Regions from separate parts of the Oceanobacter antarcticus genome, predicted to be linked through region 2. Evidence: riboswitches for the same ligand, from Rfam matches in the RefSeq annotation. Region 2 holds a riboswitch; the other holds the start of a gene.
The links. Region 2 has a riboswitch for cobalamin ahead of WG929_RS16590 (ABC transporter ATP-binding protein). Riboswitches for the same ligand answer to the same signal wherever they lie in the genome.
Positions count from the first base shown of each region.

Region 1: it holds a riboswitch for cobalamin, as region 2 does, so the genes downstream of both, WG929_RS02975 (TonB-dependent receptor plug domain-containing protein) here and WG929_RS16590 (ABC transporter ATP-binding protein) in region 2, are expected to answer to the same signal.

Region 1 is NZ_JBBKTX010000003.1:22,001-30,486, reverse strand. Features, by position in the region: gene pilB (type IV-A pilus assembly ATPase PilB) at 1-1,170, opposite strand, end outside; gene WG929_RS02985 (pilin) at 1,297-1,770, opposite strand; partial or broken gene WG929_RS21400 (hypothetical protein) at 2,104-2,355, opposite strand; gene WG929_RS02980 (hypothetical protein) at 2,452-3,753, opposite strand; gene WG929_RS02975 (TonB-dependent receptor plug domain-containing protein) at 3,808-6,120, opposite strand; cobalamin riboswitch at 6,267-6,524, opposite strand; gene WG929_RS02970 (two-component system sensor histidine kinase NtrB) at 6,676-8,486, opposite strand, start outside.
Region 2 is NZ_JBBKTX010000023.1:16,623-25,108, forward strand. Features, by position in the region: gene cobT (nicotinate-nucleotide--dimethylbenzimidazole phosphoribosyltransferase) at 1-247, opposite strand, end outside; gene WG929_RS16585 (FecCD family ABC transporter permease) at 262-1,284, opposite strand; gene WG929_RS16590 (ABC transporter ATP-binding protein) at 1,281-2,105, opposite strand; cobalamin riboswitch at 2,277-2,419, opposite strand; gene WG929_RS16595 (type IV pili methyl-accepting chemotaxis transducer N-terminal domain-containing protein) at 2,984-3,796, shown strand; gene WG929_RS16600 (AMP-binding protein) at 3,907-5,607, opposite strand; gene WG929_RS16605 (alpha/beta fold hydrolase) at 5,909-6,916, shown strand; gene WG929_RS16610 (MaoC/PaaZ C-terminal domain-containing protein) at 7,017-7,490, shown strand; gene WG929_RS16615 (hypothetical protein) at 7,487-8,486, opposite strand, start outside.

The DNA.
Region 1 (8,486 bases), on a different contig from region 2:
GATGACATCCGGATCCTGACGCAGGAAAGAACGTAACGCTGCGGCAAAATCGAGGCCGACGCGGGCGTTGACGTTACACTGGTTAACCCCTTCGAGATTGATTTCGGCCGGGTCTTCAGCGGTAGAAATATTGGTGCCTTCGACATTAAGAATATTCAGGCCAGTATAAAGCGATACGGTTTTGCCGGAACCGGTGGGGCCGGTCACCAGAATCATCCCCTGTGGCTTCGACAGGGCGTGCATATACAGCTCTTTTTGTTGCGGTTCGTAACCCAGCATATCGATACCCAACTGGGCCGACGACGGGTCAAGAATTCGCAAGACAATTTTTTCGCCAAACAGGGTTGGCAGAGTATTGACACGGAAGTCGATGGCCTTGCTTTTGGAAAGCCGCATCTTGATACGGCCATCCTGGGGCATACGGCGCTCGGAAATATCCATTTGCGACATCACCTTGAGCCGGGCGGCAATCTTGCCGGTCAGCGACACTGGTGGGCTGGTGACCTCATGCAAGATACCATCGGTACGATAACGCACCCGATAGCGTTTTTCGTAAGGTTCGAAGTGAATATCGGACGAGCCCAGTTTAATGGCATCCAACAGCATTTTATTAACAAAACGCACGATCGGAGCGTCGTCTTCTGCTGCGGTTGCTGTTTTTTCCTGGGCCTTGTCGGCGGCGTCCGGGTCTTCCAGATCAACGTCTTCCAGCTCACTGTCGAGATCGCCCATGCTGGTATCGTTGGCGGCCAGCATTTTATCCACCAACGCCTGCAGCTTGTTGTACTCAACAATCACCGGCTCAATGGTCATACCGGTACTGAATTTAAACTCATCAATCGCCTGTATCTGGGATGGGTCACTCTGGGCTACAAACAGGCGGTTGCCTCGTACCATTAACGGCAGGGTGCGGTGTTTTTCCAATTGTTCATTGCTGATCAGGTCACCAGGAATCAGATCAATATCAAAGGCTTCCAGATCCAGTAGTGGCAAGCCAAATTCTTCGGCTGCAGCGGTAGCGATTTGTGCTGGTGTGATTTTGCCAGATTCTGCTGCCACCTGGATAAAGGGCTGTTTTTTGTCGCGGGCCAGAGTCAGCAATTCCTGCAATAGAGCAGGTGCGATGCCGGATTCTGAAAGACGTTTTGAAATACCGTTAAGCGAGATCATGATTCACCTGAGACAAATCCATATTCAGAGAGCAACATAGCAAAATTGGTTGGGGTCGGCATCTGTGGTTTGGGCGAGACATAAAAAAGCCCCGCAATGGCGGGGCTTTTTTATGTCTTTTCAGTGTTACATTTGTGGCTGATAAGCGGTATCTAGGTCGGTAGCGCTTACAGTCCAGTCCAGAGTCAAGGCATCACCATTGATAGTACCAGACACTGTGTAATATTTACCATTGATCAAGCCACTAGCATTATTATCAAAGGTGATAGTAGCCGTTACAGCATCTCCATCAGTACTGGTCGCAGCCGTAGGCCAAGCCAGAGTGACGTCGTAATTGTCAAATGTAATATAAGCGGCTTCTGTTAGATCAGTACCATTATAATCCGCGATTGGACCCGCTGTTGCTGGCAGTATGCCGTAGCGGGCGAAGTAATCTTCAGTTGCATTCTGGATGCCTGTCAGGCTGGCTAAAGAAGTCTGTACTTCAGAGCGAGCAATGTAGGACTGATACTGAGGAATCGCCACAGCGGCCAAAATACCGATGATCGCAATTACGATCATCAATTCAATCAGGGTAAAACCTTTTTGCATCGTTTTCATGGAAGTCTCCACTCTCAAATTTTAGGGTTGTGCAACGTTTCAAGTGTCCTGCGAACGCAGTTTGAGGTGTCTTGACGACACCTCAGTCAAAGCACCGGGTAAACCCTGGAAGTCGAAGAGGGGGTGGCTTCCTGGAATTTGACCATCTGCTTCTTGCTCATAAACTATTAAGCGAATAGCGTGCCAGGTGTTGATTTTCGTGGAATGAGCGGGTTTATGTGACCCGGTTCTCGTTTCTTTTGCCCGGTTGTTGGTTGCTTAACCCGTTTTCAAAAGAGCGGGTTACCGGATCGGATATAAACTGACAAATATTGTCACTCAGGTGCGTGATTGTCAGGTATATCTGGCCATGTCTGTGGTTGTGACTTTTGCGGTTTTTATGGGCACGGACGGAGCCGGTTGGGCACGGACGGAGCCGGTTGGGCACGGACGGAGCCGGTTGGACACGGACGGAGCCGGTTGGACACGGACGGAGCCGGTTGGACACGGACGGAGCCGGTTGGACACGGACGGAGCCGGTTGGGCACGGACGGAGCCGGTTGGACACGGACGGAGCCGGTCCCTACAGGGGTGGGGTGCCGGGCAGGGCCGGTTGGGAACGGATGGAGCCGGTTGGACACGGGCGGAGGGGTGGGGCGCCGGGCAGAGCCGGTCCCCACGGGATGGGTGATGTGGGCGGGGTTATTGCGCGGTCAGTTCGTCAGTCAGGAAGACGATGGTATCAGGTACCAGGTCGAGGCTGATGACGTCGCCGTTTTGGCTGTTGGTGTCGGTATCCAGTACCAGCAGGCCGGGTTGGGTGGCGTTGGTGATAGCAATCCACAGGCGCTGGTTGTTGTCGATGGTGATGTCGCCGAGGCTGTAGCTGTCTTCCGGATTGCTGACGCTGTTGGTCATCAGGCTGTTAATGTCGATGGCGTTGGCTGTGGTTGTGATGGTGGCCTTGTCGCTACCGGGATTGATCTCATAGAGGTAGCTGGCGACACTGCTCCATCCGGCTTCGACGCTGATGTTGACATAGGCTTGCTGGTCGCTGACCACGGCGATGTCTTTGACATGGTAATACTGCGGTGTTGCGGCGCTGGTGTCGTTCAGATCGGCGAAGGTGGTGCCGTCGATCAGGTTGCTAACGGCATAGGTGGTGGTGTCGATTACATCCAAGCCACCGCTGTTGCTGCCGTAGTCACCACGGGCGGCAATGTACAGTTGGCCATTGAGCAGCTCCAGCGTGCCAGGGTTGGTAACGGTGAGAGGAATGCCCTTGAGGCCGTCGGTCTGGGTATCAGTATCGATTTCTGTCAGGGTATCGAGATCGTATACCACCACGTAAGCAGTGTTATTGCCGTCAATGCCATAGCGCTGGGTCAGAATAAACAGCTGGTTGTTGTCGATGGCGGCATCGACCATGTTGGGTTCGGTGCTGTAGCCATCCAGCGCTACCCGGTAGTCGGAGAGGTCGATTTCAGCCACTTTGAAGTCAGCTTCACTGCTGGCGGTGGTATCTACTTTCCAGGCGCTGTTGGCACCGTAACGAAGCAGCCAGCCGTATTGGTCATCCTGATGTACCAGAGTATAGGTATTGGCGCTGCTGTCACCATCGTCGTTGGTGGTGTAGGTCCATTCCGGGGTGCTGAGACTGCTAGTGGCGTCGTAGCGGCTGATGGTGTCGATACCATATTGGCCAATACGATAAAGCCAGTTGGCGTCGCTGGCGAGGGTGTAGCTGGTGCTGGTGGCACTGAAGAGCTGTTGTTGTACCGAGCGGTCGCCGGTGATATTGCCGATGGCGACCTGGCTGCTGCTGTAGTCGGAAGCATGGGTTTGCACCGCGTAGGCACCTTCAACAATCGCTTGTCCATTACTGTTGTTGTCATCGCTCATACAGCCGCTCAGGGCCAGAGTGAGAGTACTGGCGAGCACCAGGTTAGTGCTGCTAATAACGTGTGTCAGGGGGGTCGGGTGGTTGGGCTGTTGGGTGAACATGGTGGATTTCCTTAGGGGTGATCTTATGGGGTTACTTGCAATAATCAGTGAGCATCAGAGCGAATAGCTCAGGTACAGCGTCCATTCCCGGCCGCGTGCCGGGCGACCGCTGAAGTCGCTAAAGGCGTTGTTAAACAGGTTGTGAATCCGTAGACCGGCGTTTGCCGGAGCCATTAATGGCTTGGATGCGTTTGAGTTGGCTGGCCACTGGTAGCGATAGTTGATGTTCCAGAGGCGGCGCTGGTCGCCGGGGACGCTGTTGTAGCGATCGAGATACAGATCGTCGGCCAGTTCTGCATGGAGGTCGACACTGTGATGCCGGGCTGCCATTGAGGACTGCCAGAGCAGTCCGGCGGTCAGCCGCAAGTGATAGATGCCGGGCAGGTATTTATGATCGAAGCCGACAATATCGCTGCGGGTCTGGCTATGGTAGTGGCTGCCTGCCAGCTGCAGCTGCCAGTAGCCTATGGTTGGTTCGAAACGGGCTGGTTCGACATTTGCTGGTGCGGAAGTGGTTGGTGCGGAAGTGGTCGGTGTGGCTGTATGGCTGGTGTCTCGGCCCAACTGACTCTGCAGTTGCCACTCCAGCCCGGTTATGCTGGCAGTAGTGGTATTTTCATAACGACCGGCACCGGTTGCCGGGTCGTATACAGGCACGATGGCGTTTTCCAGCTGGCGCTGAAACAGAGTCAAGCTGAACTGTTGTGAGCGCTGCTGCCAGCGTCCGTTCCAGCTGCCAGTCAACGTGGTGGTGCGGCTTTGTTCTGCTTGCAGCTCGTCGTTGCCTCGGGTCAGTCCGCGATTACCAAAACGTTCGTACAGACTGGGGATTCTTAACGCCTGCTTCCAGCTCAGTTGCAATTGGCCGCTGCTGTTATCGCCAATCCAGTATTGTTTGGCGCTGATCAGCCCGGATGGCCAGGATTGCTGCTGGTGGGAGCTGTCGCTGCTGTTATCAGCACTGTCGCTAGTCGAACGATCGACTGTTTTTAACCGGCTGTCTTGCTGGTGATGACTGCCGCTGAGGGTGACTTGACGGGTGCTGGCGCTGTTTTGCCATTGTGCCCGGCCACTCAGTTGCCTATGTCGCAACCAGGAGTACTGGTTGCAGTTGCTGCTGAGGGAATCGCAAGCGCTGGCTTCGCTGTCATTCAGGTAACGGCTTTGATAGTGCTGCTGGCTGATATTGATACTGCTGCCGAAATCCCAGGACTGCCATTGAACCTGACTGCCCAGCCTGGCTTCGCTGTGCTGGTAACGATAACGATTGTTACTGTCGACATAGCCAAACACGGCAGTGGGGTCGTAAAACCCCTGGCGGTCGAGTGAATGCCAGAGTTGCCAGTGTTGCCGAAAGCGTTGTCCCCAATTCCCCGACAATTGCATCCCCAGTTGCTTGCTGTCCAGGCGGGCACTGTTAATAGAAGAATTACGTGAATATTGAGGCAGTTGTTTGTGTTCGTCTTGCCAGTAAAGGCTGGCAAACAGATCTGGTTGTTGATACTTCAGCGTCAGTCGATCACGGCGATAAGCGGCGTTATTGAGCGCTTGTTGCTGTCCGGACGGTTGACGGGTGTCTTGCGGACTGGTCACCGGGTAGCGGTAGTTGTTATCGCTTTGCTGGTGGTCGAGTAACAGGTCGGCGGTGCGGTTGTTGGTGCGATGATTGCTGGTGCGATGATTGTTGGTGCGGTTTGATAATGACGAGAATAACAACGGCTGTTGCAGGCTCAGGGTGGCCGTGCCGTAGCTGCCTGCAGCGGCAAATATTTTGGTGGCGTTGGCTTGGTGGCTGCCGCTATGGCGAGTGATGATGTTAATCGTACCACCAATGGCTTCGTCGCCGATCAAACCGCTGTCGTCGGCATCGCTGCTGCTGGTGAGTATATCGACCCGTTGAATCGCAGCCAGTGGTACGGCATTCAGATCGTACTGACCGTACTGTCCATTGTTCACTGCGATACCGTCCACCAGCAAGCGGGTCTGCTTGGCGTCGGCCCCTTGCATCGATACCAGCACCGGATCTCCCAGGCCGCCCAGCGACTGGATTTGCAGACCGTTGATACGCCCCAAAAATTCACCGAGATTCTGATAGCCAGCCGCGAGTGCCTGTTGGTCATAGAGCTGGTAGCTGGCGTCGTCAGCGGGTTCTGTTTGGCCATAGACGACCAATTCGTCGTCTGCGGTAACGGTGTTTTCGGCGTATCCATGCAGGGAGAAAAACAGCAAAATCAGGGCCAGGCTCAACGGCCACGTCGTGATCCGCCACTGCCAGAGACGATGGCTGATGCCGCTGCGGACGACATAGTTACAGCGGACGGCATAGTTGCTGCGGACATAGTTGCAGGAAGGCAAAATCAATGTCATGGGAGTCCTGAATGCCGGGTCTAAATAAGACGGCAAGAGCAGGCAGGAGCAGACCGGGCAATAAACAACTCCGCTGAAAGCGGAAGACACCGTAGTGGTACAGCGGTTACGGATTTGCGCAAATCCCTCCCGCTGCCCTCCGCAACGTCGGTTGATTGGAACAGGCCGGTATCCGGGCTGACGACCTGAGCATCCTGTGCTCGTCAATAACGCCTTCCCACCCATGCAATCGGTATTGCGCGGCAGTGGCTGGTTTCCTGCTGTGGGCGGAAACCGGTTATTGAGTGGGTCGATCACCGTTGCGGGGGCAGCGCCGGTTTTTGCGTAAACGCATCACCGGTCTTCCCGTTTAACCCGAGGCTGAATGATTCAGCGGGCGGGCACCTGATTCTGAGCGCAGAGTAGCGGCGAGGGTCGCAGGCGTCAAGAAGAGAAACAACGGGCTCCCACGCTTCGTGTGGGAGCCGATCCGGGGGTTCCGCTCTGCGCCGTATTTTGACGTTGGAGCACAGGTGCACAGGCATGAGAGCTCAAGAAGAGAGCAATGGACGGGTTTTACAACGGCAGTTTGATCACAAAACAGGCACCATGGGGATCAGCGGGACGGTAATACATATCGCCCTGATGGTGAGTGGTGACAATAAAATAGGACACCGACAACCCGAGGCCAGTGCCAGTGCCGACTTCCTTGGTGGTGAAAAACGGTTCAAAAATGCGGCCGATCTGGTCGGCATCAACACCAGAGCCGTTGTCTTCGACAGAGATGCAGAGGAAATCGCCTTCACGCCAGGCATTCAAGCGGATGGTCGGTTGCCAGTTCGCTTCGGCAGTGGCTGGTTGCGCCAGCGACTGTTGCGCATTTTTGATCAGATTGACCAGTACCTGCTCAATTTCTCCAGGAATACAGGAGACATCCGGCAAGTGCTCCAGGGAGGCGGTTGATATATCAATATGATGTAGGCCAAGGTCGTTGCGGGCGACGGTCAGGGCATTATTAACCAGTTGGCTGACCGGCGTTTTTTCTTTGTGTTCATGGTTGCGGCGGGAGAAATTCAGCATGGTAGCGATAATCGCCGCCGCTCGTTCCCCGGCTTCACGCATGTGCTCCATCAGTTTGAAAACTTCCCGTTCTTCCAGGTACTCCTCCACCGCCCGGAGGTCGAGACTAAGCTTGGTGGCGGCCTCGTGGTTGGCTTTTAACCCGCTACCCAGACGGCGTTTGATATTTTGCAGGTTTTGCAGGATGGCAGCGAGCGGGTTGTTGATCTCATGGGCCATGCCCGCAGCCATACCTCCGACGGTGAGCATTTTTTCCGAGTGCACCATCATTTCTTCCAACTGCAGCCGCTGGCGAATGTCATCAATGCGCACAACAGCAACTGCAGCTTGTTGCTGATCCAGCGCGTACACCAGTGAGTCGGTGACCAATCCGGCTTCCAGGCTATCGAGTGACAACCGGCGCTGCAGGATTGGCGTATCCAGATCATCTCCCGAGGTCAGCCGCTGTCTGGCCCGTTTGAGCAGTGGTGCCAGTTCCGGGATCAGTTCATTTAATAAAAACCCGGCCAGTTCCTGACGACGCTTACCAAGCCAGATTTCGGCCTGGCGATTACACAATAACAAGCGGCCTTGCTGATCGAGGGCAAACAAGGCGGATGGCATGGCGTTGATAATGGCATCCATCAAGGCTTTGGTTTGTGCCAGCTGGCGCTCCATCGCGCTGCGAACGGTAATTTCATGTTCCAGGTCGCTGTTGATACGAGCGCTGTCACGCGCCAGTGTGGTGGCCCGATGGCGAGCACTTTCCGCCTGTTTATGGGCTCGTTCCAGGTCGGCATGGCGTCGATGCAGGTGCCAGTGGAGATCATTGAGGCTGTTGACCAAGGGTTGTAAATCCGGATCCTGACATTGGAACGGCGTGGTCGGGTCGTGATCGTGCTGTTGCGCAGTTTTGATTTGATCGCGCAGATCGGTGTAGGGCTGCTGTTGCCAACGTCGAATCAGCACGTACATGGCAAAAATCAATAGTGCGCTCAGAGCTGCGACAATCAGGCTGGTGCTGATGGTATCAGCCAAGTAATAGCCGGGTAAGAAGACACCATTGATGATACGAATCTCGAAATCGCCGTTAATGGTGCTTAGCCGTTGCTGATATACGCTGTTTTGGGGTGGCTCCGGGCTGATAGTGCGATCGACTGGTACTTGCATCACCAGCTGACTACTGTCTTGCGTCAGGCGAATGGAATCCACCTGATGATGGTGGGCAAAACTGTCGAGCAGTGCCTTGACGGCCATCAGGTCCAGTGGCTGTCGGTTAAGCTGAATGGTCAGGGTTTCGACCAGCAGTTGATTGATCTCCGGCACCA
Region 2 (8,486 bases):
CAATACTGATCGGATGACCAGCAATGCCATGGTCAGCTGCAAACACCAGCATGGTCGGCCGGACAATGCTAATACGGCCAGCAGCAACGCCATCAAGGGTCTGAGTCTGGATCTGTGCCAGCCTGGCCGCCAACCCTTCCAGTTCTCCCAACGACCCCAACGGTTTGGTTTTTTCATCAATCCGCTGTTGTATGTGTGTCAGCCAGGTATTCCCGACAGCTTGAATATCAAAATGAACAGCTTGCATAAACCGGGCTCCGCTCAGGCCAAACGCTGACGCATAACAATCAGAAAAAACACACTACCAATCGCCGAGGTGATAATACCGATGGGAATTTCCTGACTGGCAACCGCCGATCGGGCAATCACATCAACCCATACCAGAAAGGTACTGCCGAGTAACAAACACCCCAGAATCAGTGTTCGGTTCGTCACCCCCAGCCAACGCCGCACAATATGGGGAATCATCAGACCAACAAAACCGATACCACCGCAGTAGGCCACCACCGCTGCCGTCAGAGCGGCGCACATCACCAGTGCCAAGGCCCGCAACCGAACCGCATCAACCCCCAGCGTCCGGGCATTGTCATCGCCGAGCAGCATGGCATCGAAATGTCGTCCCAACAGCAATAAAACAGCACTACAAATCAGCACTACGGGAAAGAGCAGCAACAGATGACTGCTTTCCACTCTGGCAAGACTGCCCATCAGCCAGAACAAGACTTTATTGGCCGCAAACGGCTCGCCTACAAACAGAATAAAATGCGTCAGCGAACCCAGCATCAGTGAAATGGCAACGCCGCCCAATAACAACTGCTCGGAGCTGCGGGCAAACGAAGTGACTGCCAGTATCTGTACCAGCATCACCGCAAACAGTGCACCGCCAAACGCAGCAATCGGCAAAGCGGTTGCCGTCGGTAACCAACCCAGCAACCCCGCCAGCAGCGGATGCTGGGCCAGTGCCGAGCCCATCAGCACCGTGACCACACTGGCACCCAATCCGGCGCCCGCGACCACCCCAAACAAGTAAGGATCCGCCAGGCCATTACGTGTGACGTTCTGCAAGGATGCTCCGGCAATCGCCAGCCCGGCACCGACCAAAACCCCCGCAGCAACTCTTGGCAAACGCAAGTCGGTAAAAATCAACTGATCCAGTGGATCAACAGGCAAACCGACGAGGCAACGCCAAACAGTATCCAGTGACAAATTGGCAGAGCCAAAAAACAGCGCAGCCAGCGGTGATAACACCGCCACGGCCAGCAACCACCACCAACGCTGCCTCATCGCCGTTTATCCCGCGTTTGAACGGTTAAGGGCAAGGGTGAAAAATCTACCCGTAACGCCCGGTCGTCGTGGCGACGAACCGCACAAGGCAAGCGAAAAACACGCTCTAGACGCTCCGGCACCAACACACTGTCCGGCGTCCCGAAAGCCACCTGTTCGCCATTTTCCAACAGCAACAGCTGATCACAGTAGTGCGCGGACAAATTGAGGTCATGCAGACTCATGACCACCGTCAGCCCGGTATCACGTGCCAGCTGGCCCAGTAAGGCCAGCACATCGTGCTGGAAATACACATCGAGATGGTTAACAGGTTCATCCAGCACAATCAGTTCCGCCCGCTGCACCAGGGCACGGGCAATCAGACCACGTTGTTGCTCGCCGCCAGACAGGGTCGAAAATACACGGGTTGATTTTTCTGCCAGGCCAACACGCTCCAGCGCCTGATCGATCCGCTCGTCATCGGCTGCTGACTGCCGTCCCAACAAGGATTGGTGCGGCAACAACCCCATGCGTACCATTTGCCGCAGACTGAGGGCAAAGACCGCATCGTTCAGCTGGTTCACAACCGCGATACGCCGGGCACGCTGATTCAGGCTGTAATCGGACAATGGCCGATCTTGCCAGGCCAGCGTAGTCGCCGTTATCTGTCCAGTTAACTGACCCGACAACGCCAGCAGCAAACTGGTCTTGCCCGCACCGTTCGGGCCAAGCACACCGAGCACGGAACCGGCAGGCAGTGAAAAAGAGATACATTTCAGAATCGGTTGCTGATCAATCGTGAGCCTCAGCTCGTCAACCACCAGACCGGAACAGCCAACCATGGAAGCACCAGATAACAAGAGTTCATGCCCAGGATTACCATCCAACACCGTCGACTGTCGACAAACTGCATCAACAGGGAAAGGAGATGGCTCGTGTATTCCCGCACGAACAAAATTCAAGAGACAGAATCATTTATTGACCAGACATTACAGCGCGCCCACGCCGAATGTCGGCCAAACAATTCCCAGGCTGGTATCTGACTTTCCCCTGCCCGTTACGGCCAGAGAATTACAGTTGCGGGTACAGTCCCGGAGTTGCACCGGATTCCCAATTAAATCAGGCCGCCACGGCAGCCTGACACCTGTTTGATAGCGGTGGACTATATCAGCAAAGCAAATTCCATACGATGGCTAATCGCTACAGGACAATGCTTGCATAGCCGATGCCTTTCACAGCAGAAAATTCACTGATCTCCAAGGATATTTAAAAAATCAGACTCAACGCTCAATCTGTACAGAAAGCAACCAGCAAACACGTAATCCGGCAGAAAACAGCGCTATGCTTATTATCAGTAACGCTTATGAGGAAGTGGACACTCTGGGCCTCTCCAGGCGCATCCGTAGTGATTTGGACTGCCCCTACACAAGTTCAAATTGAGGGACTGGGAGCAACCGCAGTAGCAAGCGCAGACCCTGCGTCAAACAATCAGACATATACCGCCATGTTGAGGTGAAAGGCAGACCATCCAGACAGTTACTGCGAGAAATATCTATTGATAAGGTCATTAGTTGATTTCGACCTTAGTACACGCTATTTTTTGCTGCATTGTAGAGCAATCAAATAACCCGACTGTCGTTCTCTCCAAGCTTATAAGCACCAGCGCGTTTGACGGTGAAGGTTAATCGTCACGCTGGAGGGAATTCACGGAGGAATTCACATGCTTCTGATCTTCTTTCTCGCATTAATCTGGTTTTTCTGGATCAAGCGACCGAAAAAGAACGCCTACACCGCTGGCAGGGACAATACTGTCGCAACAATGACAGGCAGTCTGGTCATGCTCAGCCAGCGAATGATGAAAGATCATCTGATGATTGGTGCCGGAATCAGTCCCCGCTCAGCCAGTAGCCAGCGCGACGTCAGCGTCATGCTGTTTGAACAACGGCTGGCACGACTGATGGAAGATGAATCCAGTGACGTTATCCAGGAACTGCTGATCAATACGCTGTCTGTGTGGGAAACTCACCGTAAACATATTATGGCACGGCCGGATCACAATCTTATTGGTACGCTGATCCAGGAAAATGACCGCTTACTGGCGTTGTGTGATGATGTGGCTCGTAGCAAGGCAGACCAGCAAGGCCATCATGGCGCCAAAATGGTCTACCTTGCAGGCAGACAACGCATGCTGTCGCAACGCATTGCCAGAAATTGTATCGCCATTTACTGGGGCTATGACAACCAATGGATACATTCCGATCTGGATGCCTCCATTGCCTTGTTCGACCACACGCTTCGAGAGCTGATGCATTCGCGCTTTACCACGCCACAACTGGCGGTATCACTGGAATCGGCCGCGTCATTTTGGATGACCTCAAAAGCCACCTTTCGCCTGTTTCAGGAAAGTGCCAATAAACGTAAGGAAGTCCCGCATATCCACGAGATGACTGAAACCCTGCTGGCCAAGCTGGATAAGATCACCAGCCAGTACGAGGCCGTGCTCGTCGGAGAATTACCTCCAGATCAATCCTGATAATCCGTTAACAAGGATCTACTGCCGGAGCCGTAAGCGGCGCAGGACAGAGGCCAAACTCAGTCCTGCGTATTCGGCACTACGGTTTAACAACCCCCAGATTCAGATTATTATTCACTGTCCTTGGCAAGTTCTTCCGCTCTCAGTTCGCGCCGGAGAATTTTGCCAACATTGGTTTTCGGTAACTCGGTGCGAAACTCGACATGCTTCGGTACCTTGTAATTGGTCAGCCGCTCTTTGCACCAGTGTCGAATATCGGCATCCGTCAGCTCGGACTTCGCCACAATAAACACCTTCACTGCTTCAGAGCTTTTCAGATCGGGAATGCCAATGGCGGCGACTTCCATTACTTCAGGATGAGCCGCAATCACATCCTCAACCTCGTTTGGATAAACGTTAAAACCGGAGACGATAATCATGTCTTTCTTGCGGTCGACGATACGCATGTAGCCATCGTCCTGAATAACAGCAATGTCTCCGGTTCGCAGCCATTCACGGGCAGGCAAGCCATCCGCACCCGGCAGGAATGATTCATCGGTAGCTGCTTCACGCTTCCAGTAGCCTTTCATCACCTGCGGCCCCTTGACGCACAACTCCCCCGGTTCGCCCAACGGCAATTCGTTGCCCTCATCATCCACGGTAATACAGACTGTGCTCGATACCGGCATACCAATACTGCCCAGCTGAATATGTCCGGGCGGATTAAACGACACCACCGGAGAGGTCTCCGTCATGCCATACCCCTCTGCAATATCGCCACCCGTGACCTCTTTCCAGCGTTCAGCTGCCGCCGATGTCAATGCCATACCGCCAGAAATCGTGAGTTTAAGGCTGGAAAAATCCAGCGCCCGGAAACTGTCTTGGTGACACAGGGCAACAAACAAGGTATTCAGGCCAACAAACGCCGAAAAAGGGTTTTGCTGCAAGGTTTTGATAAATCCGGGAATGTCCCTCGGATTGGGAATCAACAAGGAACAATTCCCGGTTTCCAGCAGCACCATACAATGCACTGTAAAGGCATAAATATGATACAGCGGCAAAGGTGCTACCACGGTTTCCACGCCTTCATCCAGCGCCATGACAAACAGGCCGTGACACTGCAACATATTGGCGATCAGATTACGGTGGGTCAGCATCGCTCCCTTGGCAATCCCGGTAGTGCCACCGGTGTACTGCAGTACGGCAACATCGTTACCAGAGGCAGGGCATGGCCGAAAGGGACGCCTGGAGCCCTTGGCCAACGCTTGTCGTAGCGATACCGCAGTGGGAATATGATAATCAGGTACCTGTTTTTTGACGTATTTCACCACGCCGTTGATCAGCAACCGTTTCAGTCCCGGATGCAGATCTGCCACTTCCGTCACCACCACGTGCTTGATACCGGTACGGTCGAGCACCTTCTCCGCTTTTTCAGCCATATTGGCCAGCACCACCAGCGCTTTGGCACCCGAGTCATTAAACTGGTGTTCCATTTCCCGCTCGGTATAGAGAGGATTGGTATTAACCACGATCAACCCGGCCCGCATGGCTCCAAACACCACAATCGGATACTGCAAAATATTGGGTAACTGGATGGCAATCCGATCGCCAGGCTGCAAACCCAGATTATGTTGCAGATAGCTGGCAAAATGGGCACTCAGCACATCCAGATCGTTGTAGCTCAGCGTATGCCCAAGACAAACAAAGGCGGGACGCGTGGCAAATTTTTTCACAAAGCGATCGAATAGCTCGATGACTGAATGGTACTTGTCGGCATCAATAGTGCCTGGATAATTTTCCGGATAGCGTTCCTGGAAGAACTGCTCGTTCATACCGCCCCCTTTACACCCCAACATTGGTTATTCTTATACGTCGCGTCTGCTCATAGTGTCCGCTGCAATGACCCCCTTTTCCGTAGCGGGTCACGAGTGACTGTTGAGCCAGAGCCCGGAAGTGTAACCATCTTTTGAAACTCAGGCAAAAAACTGTTTCCTTAAACACCATCACTCTGACAAATCTTATTCTTCAGCGGACAGCAAGATAGCGAAAAGCCAACAAAAAAACAGACACTCAGCACATCAACCTGTATTTCCACACAGCCACTGCCCAATGCAGACAGAAAAGGAACACCCCATGAATCATGCCAGTGGCCCATCTATCCACTCCCTGAGTATAGCCAGTGCTGGTGGCCAGGTATTTAATGCTGCGCTGTTTATGCCAGCTACAGAACCTGTGGCACTGATGCAGATATACCACGGTATGGCTGAACACTGGCGCCGCTATCAGCCACTGATCGATACCTTATCAGCAGCTGGCTACGCCGTACTGGTACACAATCACCAAGGTCACGGGGAACGCCAGCCAATCGGCCATATTCCCTACCAAAGCACCCACCCAGAAAACGGCTGGCAGCAGCTGACAAATGACGCAAGAAGCGCTCGTCAAGCAGCCCAGCGGCATCTTGAAACCGGCATACCGATCATTGTACTCGGCCATTCAATGGGATCCTTTGTTGCCTTGACCGAAATCATGCAACCCCCTGAGGAGTTGGCAGGTGTGATACTTTCCGGCAGCGGCTACCAACCACGCTGGTTATGCCAGTTAGGCCAACTCGTCGCCCGTATGGTGGCGCGCTGTGGAACGAGTCAAGCGCCCTCCGCCCTGCTCAGCAGGTTGGCATTTGCCGGGTACAACCAGCGTATCAAACAAGCCTCCAGTACCTGGGACTGGCTTACCCGTGATGCAACCATACGGCAGCAATACCGAGCAGACCCTCTGTGCGGATTTGATTGCAGCGCCGAATTCTGGCAGAACTTTTTTATGGCCCTGGGCAACCTCGCCAAAGAAGATGCCTTTACCACCATCTCCCACAACCTGCCCATTTTATTGTTATCTGGAGACCAGGATCCCGTCGGTCAGTACGGTCGCGGGGTGAGGGCGCTCGATAACGCCTTGCGCCGTACCGGTCACGACCAGGTCACAACGCTACTGTATCCTGGCGGGCGTCATGAAATGTTTAACGAAACCAATGCCGATCAAGTACGGTCTGATCTGTTGAAGTGGTTAAACACAACCCTCGCTTACTCCACAAGGACAAGATCTGCCTTGAAAGATGATTTTGGTCAACAACAACACACATGACTTGTGAATGACACATGGACGGTTCAAATTCGCGCTACACTCGCGCCGTCCCACGGCCAGCCTGGCTATATAATCCTCACTCTGACATCGGATTGATTCTATGGAAACCATTACCAATCGCACCTATGACGAACTGAATATCGGCGATAGCTGTCAGCGCACGCACACCATTAACGAACGCGACCTGAAGCTGTTTGCCATGGTATCCGGTGATCACAACCCGCTGCATCTTGACCCGGCTTACGCTGCCACCACTCAGTTCAAGGGTCAGATTGCCCATGGCATGTACTCTGGCGCATTGATTTCTGCAGCACTGGCGATGGAATTGCCTGGACCAGGCACAATTTATATGGGACAAAACGTCCAGTTCAAACGGCCGATCATGATTGGTGACACCGTCACCGTTACCCTGACGGTCAAGGAAAAGCGTGATCGCAAGCAGGAAGTGATTCTCGACACCACAATCACCAACCAGAATGGCAAAGCCGTCGTCACCGGTGAAGCCATCGTGATTGCCCCTGCCGAAAAACTGACTATCGATATGCCCGAACTGACAGAAATCAGCCTGGGCTAATCCAGCTCGACCAGCTGCTCGTGCACAATACTCAAGTAGCTGGTCAGCCGTTGACGCTCTTGCGCCAGATACACCAGCAAACTCAGGTATACATGGCGCTGCGCCAACTGATAATAATAATTCGCCTGGGTATCATAAGCCGCTTGCCTGCCGCGCAGTAAATCTTCCAACGCTGGTGCTTCTGCTGACTCGGACACGTCCGCCGTTAACAAACGTGCATCGGCCATACTCGACTGTTCCAGCAGCAGCAGATCGGCCTGCAAGCTGTCGAGGCGCGCCAGTAACGCCAGTGATTCCTGGCGGTCAACCCAGGCAACACGTAACAAACGCGAGCGAATGGCCGGATGCAAATAACTGAGAGACAGCGGCTGGCAACGCGCCGCAACGTCCATGTCATCCGTCAACGCTCCAGCAAGAGGACACCCCACAAACGCCCTGAAGCGGTCATCCGGTTCTGCGGCATCGGGCATCATTACCGGCCTCAGCCAATGTGCCAACAGCTGATCCAATCGCTCGGGATGCTGCCACTGGCGTATTGCACCGATATGTTGTTGCAAACCCTGATACAGATTCTGTAAAAACAAGGATCGTATTGAGACTGCTCCCATGGCATCCAGTACCTGCAATTGCAGCATCGCCTGCTCCAACCGGAACAGATCAAGCCTGCCGGGGTATACGGCTCCCCCGGCAGCTGCCACAGGCACCGAATGCAACCAGAGCGTCGGTCCGTTAGTGACGGGTAACAAGACCTTGACCCCTTGCAGCACCAGGGCGGTGGCATACCAGGGCGAATCCAGCGCTATCCATCTCGACAGTTGTGGCATATCGACACCTGCGCCCGTCTGCCACTGTGTCATCCATACCATCAGTTGCACTGACGCCATCAGACGTGCCGACTCTGGATCCAGCAGCACTCTCGAATCAGCCACCTCCTGCTGTAGTGTTTGCAGTAAAAACACCAGCAATTCCGACTTTACCCCCAACCTTCTGGCCGCC